3 regions of the Pseudomonas sp. WHRI 8519 genome follow, and region 1 is predicted to be linked to each of the others. Evidence: riboswitches for the same ligand, from Rfam matches in the RefSeq annotation. Region 1 holds a riboswitch; each other region holds the start of a gene.
The links. Region 1 has a riboswitch for cobalamin ahead of cobW (cobalamin biosynthesis protein CobW). Riboswitches for the same ligand answer to the same signal wherever they lie in the genome.
Positions count from the first base shown of each region.

Region 2: linked by a shared signal. The riboswitch ahead of ABRP30_RS09630 (ABC transporter substrate-binding protein) and the one ahead of cobW (cobalamin biosynthesis protein CobW) in region 1 are both predicted to bind cobalamin.
Region 3: linked by a shared signal. The riboswitch ahead of cobO (cob(I)yrinic acid a,c-diamide adenosyltransferase) and the one ahead of cobW (cobalamin biosynthesis protein CobW) in region 1 are both predicted to bind cobalamin.

Region 1 covers NZ_CP167996.1:3,007,779-3,011,627, forward strand. Annotated here, with positions in the region: gene cobN (cobaltochelatase subunit CobN) at 1-1,562, opposite strand, end outside; gene cobW (cobalamin biosynthesis protein CobW) at 1,566-2,633, opposite strand; cobalamin riboswitch at 2,732-2,942, opposite strand.
Region 2 covers NZ_CP167996.1:2,123,458-2,127,306, forward strand. Annotated here, with positions in the region: gene ABRP30_RS09625 (iron ABC transporter permease) at 1-578, opposite strand, end outside; gene ABRP30_RS09630 (ABC transporter substrate-binding protein) at 578-1,588, opposite strand; cobalamin riboswitch at 1,698-1,896, opposite strand; gene ABRP30_RS09635 (DUF1624 domain-containing protein) at 1,925-3,091, opposite strand; gene ABRP30_RS09640 (ABC transporter ATP-binding protein) at 3,474-3,849, opposite strand, start outside.
Region 3 covers NZ_CP167996.1:1,404,672-1,408,520, reverse strand. Annotated here, with positions in the region: gene bluB (5,6-dimethylbenzimidazole synthase) at 1-278, opposite strand, end outside; gene ABRP30_RS06390 (cobyrinate a,c-diamide synthase) at 275-1,570, opposite strand; gene cobO (cob(I)yrinic acid a,c-diamide adenosyltransferase) at 1,567-2,178, opposite strand; cobalamin riboswitch at 2,296-2,516, opposite strand; gene ABRP30_RS06380 (sorbosone dehydrogenase family protein) at 2,709-3,849, shown strand, end outside.

The sequences.
Region 1 (3,849 bases):
TCGTGGTAAACGGCACTGGGGTCGACCTGGTAACCGCGGGCCGGCTGGATGCCGACGAACGTCAGGCCATAGCGCAGCCCGGCCACCATCAGGCGACCGCTGCGGTACATCGGGTCTTGCTCGGGCGCCCCCCAGCGTTCCAGCACGGCCTGGCGGTTGGCTTCGGGCAGGCGCTCGAAAGCAGCCTGATAATCCGCCAGGCTCAGGCTCTGGGTGCAGGGGCGCTGGTCGAGGTGATCGAGGTCGTTGGTGACGCCGCCGAGCAGCTGGTGAATCAGTTGCGTGCCGCTGTCTGGCAGTTCGCCCAGCGGGTAGCCTTCAGCCTGCAGCGCCTTGAGAATGTTGAGCGCCGCTGCGGGGGTATCGAGGCCAACGCCATTTCCGATGCGCCCGTCTCGGGTCGGGTAGTTGGCGAGCACCAGCGCAACGCGCTTTTGCCCATTGGGCAGGCGCGCCAGCGCCACCCAGCGCCTGGCCAGCTCGGCGACAAAATCCATACGCTCTGGATGGGCGCGGTAGCACACCACATCAGACTGGCTGCGCTCACTGCGCCAGGCCATGTCCTTGAAGCTCACCGGCCGCGTGATGATGCGCCCGTCCAGCTCGGGCAAGGCAATGTGCATGGCCAGGTCGCGAGCGCCCAGGCCCTGCTCGCTGGCTTCCCAACCGGGTTGGTTGTCCTGCGCGCAGATCGCCTGCAGCACCGCAATGTCACGGCGAAACGGCCGCAGGTTGGGACGTTCCGGGCTGGACATGGCAAAGCCCGTGGTATTGATCAGGACCTCGGCCCCCACTTCGTCCAGCCAGTTTTCGACCTGCTCCAGGCAGGCGCATTCCTTGAGGCTGGCAACGGCGATCGGCAACGGATTGAGGCCCGCCGCCTGCAGGCGCTGGCAAAACACGTCGATGAACGCGGTATTGGCGGCCTGCAGGTGCGAACGGTAGAACAGCAGTGGTGCTACCGGGTGCTCCGGGTGCCACTGGCCGAACCAGTCCTTGAGCGTCGCAGTGGGGGTGCCGGGGTGATACACCGACGTGCGTGGCAACGGTTGCGGTGCATCCCAGCTGTAATCGCGGCCCAGCCACTGGCTGGCCAGGTATTTGAACAGGTTGATGGCATTGGCCTTGCCCCCTTGGCGCAGGTAATGCCAAAGGTGCTCGGCTGGCTCCCCGGTGATGCTGCCCAGCCCGGTCAACTCCGGGTCGGGGCGGTCGTCACCGGGCACCAGGATCAACTGCACCCCGCGCGAAGCCAGTTCGACCAGCTGTTGCACACCATAGCGCCAGTAGCCCACGCCACCGTGCAACGACACCAGGATCACCTTGGCGTGGCGCAGCACCTGGTCGACATAAAGGTCGACGGAGGCATGGTTCTGCACCTGCATGGGGTTGGCCAGGCGCAGGCTGGGGTAGTCGTCCGGCAGTTGCTCGGCGGTTTCAGCGAGCAATGCCAAGTGCGAGTCGCCGCTGCAGAGAATCACCAGCTCGGCGGGTGTCTGGCCGAAGTCGGCGATGCTGTCGTCCGGCACGAAACCGCCGGGCTGGGTCCGCAGCAAGTGCATGGGTCAGGCGCCCAGTGCCTGGCGCAGACGAGCTTCCAGCTGTGCGGCGTCAAGGTCTTGGCCGATCAGCACGAGGCGGGTGACGCGCGGCTCATCGGCACGCCAGGCGCGGTCGAAGTGCTTGTCGAAACGGGTACCTACGCCCTGCACCAGCAGGCGCATGGGCTTGCCAGGAATGGCTGCGAAGCCTTTGGCACGGAGGATGCCGAATTCCACCACCAGTTGGGTCAGGGCGTCGAGCAGCAGCGCTTCGTCGGCCTCTGGCAGGTCGATGGAGATGGAGTCGAAGGCATCATGGTCGTGGTCGTCGTGGTCTTCGCCGTCGTGATGCGAATCATGGTGGGTGCGGCGGCCATCGATGTGCGCTTCGGACTCTGCGCCGACGCCCAGCAGCACGTTCAGCGGCAGGCGGCCGCTGCTGGCCTCGACTACCTTGACCGCGGGCGGCAATTCATCGGCCACTTCAGCGCGGACTTTCGCCAGGCCTTCGGCGTCGATCAGGTCGGCTTTGTTCAGTACCACCAGATCGGCACTGGCCAGTTGATCGGCGAACAGTTCGTGCAGCGGCGACTCGTGGTCCAGGTTGGGGTCGAGCTTGCGTTGGGCGTCGACCTGGTCTGGGTAGGCGGCGAAGGTACCGGCGGCGACAGCCGGGCTGTCGACCACGGTAATCACCGCGTCGACGGTGCAGGCGTTGCGGATTTCGGGCCACTGGAAGGCTTGCACAAGGGGCTTTGGCAGTGCCAGACCGCTGGTTTCGATGAGGATATGGTCGAGGTCGCCACGGCGCGCCACCAGTTCACGCATGACCGGGAAGAATTCTTCCTGAACGGTGCAGCAGAGGCAGCCGTTGGCCAGTTCGTAGACGCGGCCGCTGGCTTCTTCTTCGGTGCAGCCGATGCTGCATTGTTTGAGGATTTCGCCGTCGATGCCGAGTTCGCCGAACTCGTTGACGATGACTGCGATGCGGCGGCCTTGGGCGTTGTCGAGCATGTGCCGGAGCAAGGTGGTCTTGCCCGAGCCGAGGAAGCCGGTGACGATGGTGACGGGGAGCTTGGCCAGTGTTTTCATGTCGCGTTGCCCTTGGCAGGATGGCGCGGGCATGCGGGACGAAAGCCGCGGTCGGACCGGCCGGGCTCGTTCGCCACCGGATCACCCCGCCCGGTTGATAGTCGAAAACGTTGCGAGGCAGGTCTCCTGGCTTGCACCGTTGCGGCCCTTTCGATCAAGGGGCTGGCGGGATGACGCCTTCCCGCGCTCAGGCGCAGTGGCTGTGTCGATCCGTTACCGGTGCTTACAGTTGCGGGGGCAGCCGCGGCTTGTACCGCGTTCCCGTCTTAGCTTCGGCCTGGCCGAAGAACCTCGAAGCGGCAAGGCTACGCGGGGGGTGGCAGGTGGTCAACTGTTGACGCGCCCGTCCCCCCCCTACGCAATGAACCAAGCCCAAGCCCAAGCCCTGCCCCTGCCCCTGCTCTTGCTCTTGCTCTTGCTCTTGCTCTTGCTCTTGCTCTTGCTCTTGCTCTTGCTCTTGCTCTTGCTCTTGCTCTTGCTCTTGCTCTTGCTCTTGCTCTTGCTCTTGCTCTTGCTCTTGCTCTTGCTCTTGCTCTTGCTCTTGCTCTTGATTTTCTAGCGCGCAAGTGCAGGCACCGCAGATTGCGACTTCAGGAGGCCGAGCGCAGGTCTTGCGGAGGGAGGTGACGGGCATGGATGCCCGTCAAGCGCTTCGGCCCATGGATGGGCCGTGAGCGCGGTCCTCCCGGGAGCAAGGCCGGAGCGAGGGAACCCCGAAGCGCAGCGTAGGGGCCGGATGATAGGAGCCAGCCTTTTTTGGTTACTTTTTGGGGCGTTTGCCAAAAAGTGACCCGCCGTAAGGGCGGAAAGGTGAGTGAGCGTCGCCATAGCAAATGGATATGCCCAGATGAATCAAAACCCCAGCATGAGCTTGTGGCTTGTGGCTTGCGGCTTGCGGCTTGCGGCTTGCGGCTTTCAGCTAGCGTGAATATCCATTTGCCGGGGCGGCGCTGAATCACCTTTCCGCCCTTACGGCGGGTCCCTTTTTGTCTTGGCAAAAAGGAACCAAAAAACCGCCCGCTCCCATCATCCGGCCCCTACGCTTCGCTTCGGGGTTCCCTCACTCCGGCCTTGCTCCCGGGAAGACCGCGCTCACGGCCCATCCATGGGCCGAAGCGCTTGACGGGCATCCATGCCCGTCACCTCCCTCCGCAAGACCTCCGTTCGGCCTCCTGAAGTCGCAATCTGCAGCGTCTGATCTATCGCGCACTGAAAA
Region 2 (3,849 bases), 880 kb from region 1:
CTGAGGTTGCCCAGCAGCCAGAACAGGATGCCGCGAGCCTGCTCGGCGGTGGCTGATTTGGTGATCAGAAACGCCGTCAGGGCGTTGAACAGTTGCGAGCCGGCAATCCCTGCCAGGATCACTTGGGCGTTGTTGCTGCTCGGGCCAGCTGCGCGGGCCAGCACCAGGACCAGCGCGAAGGCCGCGACGGCGCCGACGAAGGCGCCGCCGGACATGCTCAGGGCAATGCTGCCCAGGCCCAGCAGGCCCACCAGCACGGCGCCGGTCGATGCCCCGGCTGACAGGCCCAGCAGGTAGGGTTCGGCCAGCGGGTTGCGCAGCAGTGCCTGCAGGATCACCCCACAGGTCGCCAGCCCTGCGCCGCAGGCGGCGGCGACCAGCGTGCGCGTCAGGCGGTAGTTCCAGACGATACCGGCGTCGATCGGGTCGACCGGGTAACCGGCCTGCCACAGCTGGTTGGCCAATACCTGGTACACCACGCTGGGTGACACGCTGGTCTCGCCGATGGCAGTGCCGGCGAGCAGTGCGCCGAGCAGGGCAATCAGGGCCAGTGCAGAGCAGGGCAACAGACGCTTCATCACGGCGCCGCTTTACCGCTGGCGAAGGCTGCCGACAGGGTCTGCAGGCCCCGGAACAGGCGGATACCGGCCTGCATGGCATCGGCGTCGAGGATGATGATGCGGTTGTTTTTCACGGCATCCATGTGCTTGGTTACCGGGTCGCTGTGCAGGAAGTCGAGCTTCTTCTGGTAGTCGTCGGCCGGAAAGCGGCGGCGATCCATGCGGGCGATGATCAGCCACGTCGGGTTGGCCTTGGCGAGGGTTTCCCAACCCACCGTGGGCCATTCTTCGGTGGACTCGACCACGTTGCGCACACCCAGGGTGCGCAGCATGAAGTCTGCCACGCCCTGGCGGCCCGCGACGTAGGGGTCGATGTCGAGGTCGGCGCTGGAGAACCAGAACAGCGCAGAGGTCTGGCTCAGGTCTTTGCCGGCCAGTTGTTGCCTGGCGCCGTTCAGGCGTGCCTGGAGGTCGCTGTTCAGTGCCGCGCCACGGTCCTGGACGTCGAAGATTTCTGCCAGCTGGCTGACGCTCTTGTAGATGCTCTGGACCTGAAACGCCTGCAGTCGCGTGCCATCGGCCCCCACCAGGTTGTCCTTGCCTTCGCAGTCCGAGGGCAGCAGGTAGGTGGGAATCTTCAGTTCGTTGAACTGCTCACGGGTCGCGACCACGCCTTGGGCGCCAACCATCCATTCGAACTGTACGGCCACAAGTTCGGGGCGCTTGCCCACCACCGCTTCGAAGCTTGGGTCGTTGTCGGCCAGGCGTGGCACCTTGTCATTCAGCGCCTTGTACTCGGGCAAGACGTTGTTGAACCACAGCGATGTGCCGGCCAGCTTGTCGCCCAACCCCAGCGCGTAGAGGATTTCGGTGCCGGCTTGGCCGATGGTCACAGCGCGTGCGGGGGCGTGGGCGAAGGTTTGCGGCATGCCGCAGTTGTCCACGGTCAGCGGATAGTGCGTGGCGGCGGCCTGTGCCGCGCCCGTGAGGCTCAGGCCGACAAGCAGGGTGGCGAAACGGGACAGCATGCGGGGCGATCTCCTATCGGACAGTTCACGGAAGGAACGCGCGGACAGGCATCGCCGAGCCCCTCATGCGACAGGGGCAACTCTGATGGCCAATCCCGGACACCCCGCCGGTTGGTAGATGTAAGCCGGCAGGTCTCCTGACTGGTGCGTCATCACCCGGCTCCGGCCTTCCCGGATCAGCGGATCCAGTGACATCGATGGAGCGGGCTCGGCACCTACAGTTGCGGGGGCAGTTCCGGTTGGCGCGCCTGGGCGGCTTGGGATTCCCTATTGTTTCCGTGGTGGAAACCGGCGGCCCGCATGGTAGACCATCAGGCAGCCGGTGAAAACGCTGAATCAGAAGTACTTGAGCCAGGTGATGTCGCGGCGGCGCGCCTTGAGCCTGGCAAACCAGTGCACCGGCAGGTACAGCGCCACGGCCAGCAGTACAGCGCCCAGCCACACAGCGCCCATGCCGTCGAGCCCGAAGTAATCGCCGTGATTGCGGCCGAACAGGGCGACGCTGGCCAGGTACAGCAGTTTCAGCACGTACAGGTGCAGCAGGTAGAAGAACATCGGCGCCGCGCCGAACACCGCCAGGGCACCGATCCAGCGTGTTTGCCCTGCACGTTCAAAGGCGCGCAGCAGCAGCAGGCCGCAGCCCAGGGTCAGCGCCAGGAACAGCAACGAGGGCGGGTATTTGGTGATGTTGAAGAAACTCATCACGGTCTGGGTAAGCGTCGGGTAGCCGCTCCACGGCGCCTCGCCGTAGCCATTGAGCATGCGCAGCACCATGAAGCCGAGCAGGGCGATGACCCCTGCCAGCAGCAGGCGGTACTGACGCTGGCCGGCATCGCTGCCACGGGCGAACCATGGGCCCAGGCCATAGCCCAAGGCAATCACGCCGATCCACGGCAGTACCGGGTAGGAGGTACGCAGGCGCAGGCTGTCAGAGAGTTCCAGCCAGCCACGGTCATGCAGGATCGCCCACGGCACATGCAGCGCCGACTCGGTGGCAAAGTGCAGGCCGTCGAGCAGGTTGTGGCCGGCAATGATCACTGCGCCCAGCACAATCAGCGCCGGGCGCGGCAGCCACACCAGCAGCGACAGGGCGATCATGCTTACCCCGATGGCCCAGATCACCTGCAGGTAGATGACGCTGGGGGGCAACTGGAAGGTCCAGGCGAAGTTCACCAGGGTGAACTCCAGCACCACCAGGAACAGGCCGCGCTTGAACAGGAACGCCGAGACATCGCTGCGGCCCTGATACTTCTCGCCGTACAGCCAGGCCGACAGGCCGGTCAGCAGTACGAACACCGGGGCGCACAGGTGGGCCAGGGTGCGGCTGAAGAACAGCGACGGGTCGGTGGTGTCGATGCTCATCGGGTCGCTGACCTGGTGGTGCAGGAAGAAGGTTTCGCGAACGTGGTCGAGCAGCATGAACAGGATCACCAGACCGCGCAGGGCATCGATGCTCTGCAGGCGCTGGGTGAGCAGGGTTGGGGTGGCGGCGGAGCTTGTCATGGAGGTGTCGCAGGCAGGTTGTATGTCAAATGAAATGTTATTTTCTAACATTTTTACCTGCGCAAGGTAGTGCTTTTTTGCGGTGGCTGTGCAGCCCTCATCGCCGGTAAGCGGCTCCCACCGCGACCGCGCAGTTCTTCAAGCCTGCGCTTACCTGTGCAAGCAACGGTCTTGCCCAATTTCCAAAAGCCGGCGCAATCCAGGTGGGAGCCGGGCTTGCCGGCGATGGGCCGCACAGCGGCCCCAGATGCTCGCTGCTCCCGTCGAGCGCGCTGGGGCTATTACAGCTCCGCTAAAGACGCTGCGGGTCAGCGCCTGGCACCTGTAACGCGCATGCGAGGATTGGTCACGATGCGCGTCAATCATCCATCTACCGCTGTCCTCAGTGCGCGCCGGCCGACTTGCTCAGGTCGCTTTGCGCCCATTGGGTGTAGATGCAGGCATCTGCAACCGCCCAGCGGACCTTCACGGTATCGCCAGGCTGCATGGACATCCCCGCAGCCGAGAGAGCTTTCACGGTCAGTTCGGTACCGCCTGGGGTCATCACATGGCAGGTCTGGCTTTCGCCGAGGAACAGCACTTCGCCGACCTTGGCAATCACTTCGTTCCAGCCCGCTGGCAACGGTTGGCGTGCCGCTTGCTCGGCGGTGAGTGCCAGGGCCTTTTCCGGGCGTACCATGATCAATGCATCTTGCCCCGCCGCCAGGCCAGGCGTCAGGCGGATCGCCACCGGCTGGCCTTCGAAGCTGCCAGCGCCG
Region 3 (3,849 bases), 1.6 Mb from region 1:
ATGAAGGCGTCGCTGCGCTCGCCCAAGGCCTGGGCCGTGCGCACCCGCTCCTCCTCGACCAGCGCCTGGATCCGCCCGCGCAGATCCCCCTGGCTGATGCGGATGAACCGCCAAGGCTGCATCAGGCCAACGCTGGGGGCCTGGTGCGCCGCGCCGAGCAGGCGGCCGAGCACGTCAGGCGCAACGCTGCCGCCGGCGAAGTGGCGCATGTCGCGGCGCTCGCCGATTGCCCGGTAGACGGCCGCGCGCTCGGCATCGCTGAAGGCGTGCTCGCTCATGGCCGCAACAGCGCCGCCGCCGCCTCTGGGTTGGAGGGGAAATAGAAGTGCACATAGGATGCAGTGAGCCGCCCAAGGCGGTAGACCGCCTCGTTGCCGCGCCCGCCGTTGGGGCTCAGGCCGCGCGCGATGGGCTGCAGTTCGGTGCTGGTCAGGGAGTGGTGGTAGGTGTGGCCGCGCAGAGTGCCTTCGGGCAGCTCCACAGCTTGCAGGGCCAGCGCCGCCAAGCGTTTTTGCATGGTCGCCTCGCCGGGCAGCAGGCCGAGCAGCGCTGCACGTTCACCGGCTACGTCGGTCAGGGCATCGAGCAGGTAGAGCATGCCACCGCACTCGGCCAGCAACGGCTTGCCGGCGCCGTGGTGCGCACGGATCGCGGCGCACATCGGGGCGTTGGCGGCCAGCGCATGGTGGTACAGCTCCGGGTAGCCGCCCGGCAGGTACAGGCTGTCTACATCGGGCAACGCGCGGTCGTGCAGCGGCGAGAAGAACGCCAGCTGTGCCCCCAGGTTGCGCAGCAGGTCGAGGTTGGCGCCGTAGGTGAAGGCGAACGCTGCGTCCCGGGCGACGCCAATGCGCACACCCGCCAGCGAGGCGGTGCAGGGCACTTCCTGCGGCGCGGCGAATGCCACCGGCGGCGGCAATGCGGCATCGCAGCTGCTGCCCAGTGCCTGGGCGGCAGCGTCCAGGCGCGCATCCAGGTCATTCAGCTCGCTGGCCTGCACCAACCCCAGGTGGCGGCTGGGCAGCTCGATACCGCGCTCGCGCGACAACCCGCCGTACCAGCGCAGGCCTTCGGTCAGGCTGCCTTCGAGCAACTGCGCGTGGCGCAGGCTGCCGACACGGTTGGCGAGCACCCCAGCGAACGGCAGGTCGGGCTGGTAGCGCGCCAGCCCCAGGGCCAGTGCACCAAAGGTCTGGGCCATGGCCGTACCATCGATCACCGCCAACACCGGCACGCCGAAGTGGCGCGCCAGGTCGGCACTGGACGGGGTGCCGTCGAACAGCCCCATCACGCCCTCTATCAGGATAAGGTCGGCCTCACCCGCCGCGTCCCACAGCAGGCGGCGGCTTTCCTGCGCCCCGATCATCCACAGGTCGAGCTGGTACACCGGCGCCCCGCTGGCACGCTCGAGGATCATCGGGTCGAGAAAATCAGGCCCGCATTTGAACACACGGACCTTGCGCCCAAGGTTGCGGTGCAGGCGGGCCAGGGCTGCGGTCACGGTGGTCTTGCCCTGGCCAGATGCCGGTGCTGCGATCAGGACGGCTGGGCAGTGGCGCGTCTGACTCACAGTTCGACGCCCTTCTGTGCACGGATACCCGCCTGGAAGGCATGCTTGAGCATGCCCATCTCGGTAACGGTGTCGGCCAGTTCGATCATTTCGGCTTTGGCCGCGCGGCCAGTGACGATCACATGCTGCATGGGGGGGCGCGCCTGGATGTCGCCAAGCACCTGATCGAGGTCGAGGTAGCCGTGCTTGAGGGCGATGTTCAGCTCGTCGAGCACCACGAACTGGACGCTCGGGTCCTGCAGCAGCTGGCGTGATACCGCCCAGGCTGCCTCAGCGGCGGCAATGTCGCGCTGGCGGTCCTGGGTTTCCCAGGTGAAGCCTTCGCCCATCACGTGGTAACGCACCTGCTCGGGGAAGCGCCGGAAGAACAGCTCCTCGCCGGTACTGTTGCGGCCCTTGATGAACTGCACCACGCCACACTGCATGCCATGGCCCAAGGCGCGTGCGAGCATGCCGAACGCCGAACTGCTCTTGCCCTTGCCATTGCCGGTCAGCACCAGCAGCAGGCCGCACTCATTAGGGGAATTGGCGATGCGCTCGTCGATGATCGCCTTCTTGCGCTGCATGCGCGCCAGGTGACGTTCGTCGCGTTCGGTGGTTTCGCTCATGGGGGTCTCCGCAGGCTGTCGCCGCGTAAGACACGGCGACAGGTCGATAGGCGGGCAGACGGAGAGCGCGCAGGGCCGTGGCCAGACGCCACGGTGCACCGCGCATCACCCTCCGTGATGCCGTTGGCAGTGACAGGCCGGTCTCCGGGCTCGTGAGCGGGCGTTGGCCCGGGCCCGCGCGCCTTCCCGGATACTGGCATCCAGTGGCCGTGCGCGGTTTTTGACTCACCTACCGTTGCGGGGGCAGCGCCGGACTCGCACCTTATAGGCGCACACCGGCTTCCCAGTTTCACCCTGCCCAGACGGGCTTGCAGGGCACCTGAAACACGCGCGAAGGTTAGAGTGTTGCACCGGGAGCGTCAATCGAAGGGGGTGATTTGGCAGCGATCTGATGCCGATAAAGGCGCATGATCGATTGCTCATGGATCGCTGCGAGCGGATCGGCCGCTACGACCGGGAAGTGCTCAGCTGAACCACTGGCCGTTCTCCCGGCTCTGAATCTTCAAGAGCATCGTCACAGGGGTGCAGACATGAAACACATGCGTGTTGTCTTTCCTTGGGTACTGGGCGCTTGCCTGGCGGGCTGCACCGAGAGGGCCATGCTGGAGGTCAGTGAGGGCAGCGGCCCGTCTGTACAGCTGCCCCCACCGAAAAAGACGTTGATACCCACCGTCAATATCGCGCCCGCCATCGGCTGGCCAACGGGTGGAAAACCCAAGGCGGCAGCAGGCACACAGGTGAAAGCCTTCGCCGACAACCTCGACCACCCGCGTTGGCTTCATGTACTGCCCAACGGTGATGTGCTGGTGGCAGAGACCAATGCCCCGCCCAGGCCTGATGATGGCAAGGGCCTGCGTGGCTGGGCCATGGACAGGGCGATGAAGCGCGCCGGTGCCGCGGTGCCCAGCGCCAACCGCATCACCTTGCTGCGCGATGCCGACCATGACGGCGTTGCCGACACCCGCACGACCTTCATCGACGGGCTCAATTCGCCGTTTGGCATGGCACTGATCGGCCAGGATTTCTATGTCGCCGATACCGACAGGCTGCTGCGCTTTCGCTACACCTCGGGGGCTCTGCAGCTTCGCGAACCGCCGGAGCAGGTCATCGAGTTGCCAGCGGGGCCCCTGAACCATCACTGGACCAAGAACGTCATTGCCAGTGCCGATGGCAAGAAGCTGTATGTGACAGTCGGCTCCAACAGCAATGTCGGTGAGAACGGCATGGAACAGGAACAGGGACGCGCTGCGATCTGGGAGGTCGATGCGGCCAGCGGCGCGCACCGGATCTTTGCCTCTGGGCTGCGCAACCCCAACGGCCTGGCCTGGGAGCCGCGTACTGGTGCCTTGTGGACGGCAGTCAACGAGCGTGACGAGATCGGCAGTGACCTGGTGCCCGACTACATCACATCGGTGAAAGATGGCGGCTTTTATGGTTGGCCCTACAGCTATTACGGCCAGCACGTCGATGAGCGGGTCGTGCCGCCGAACCCGCAAAAAGTCGCGCAGGCACTTGTGCCGGACTATGCCGTGGGGCCCCATACCGCATCACTGGGGTTGGCGTTTGCAGAGCCCGGTGCGCTGCCTGCACCGTTCGACCAGGGTGCTTTCGTGGGCCAGCATGGCTCCTGGAATCGCCAACCGCACAGTGGCTACAAGGTGATCTTCGTGC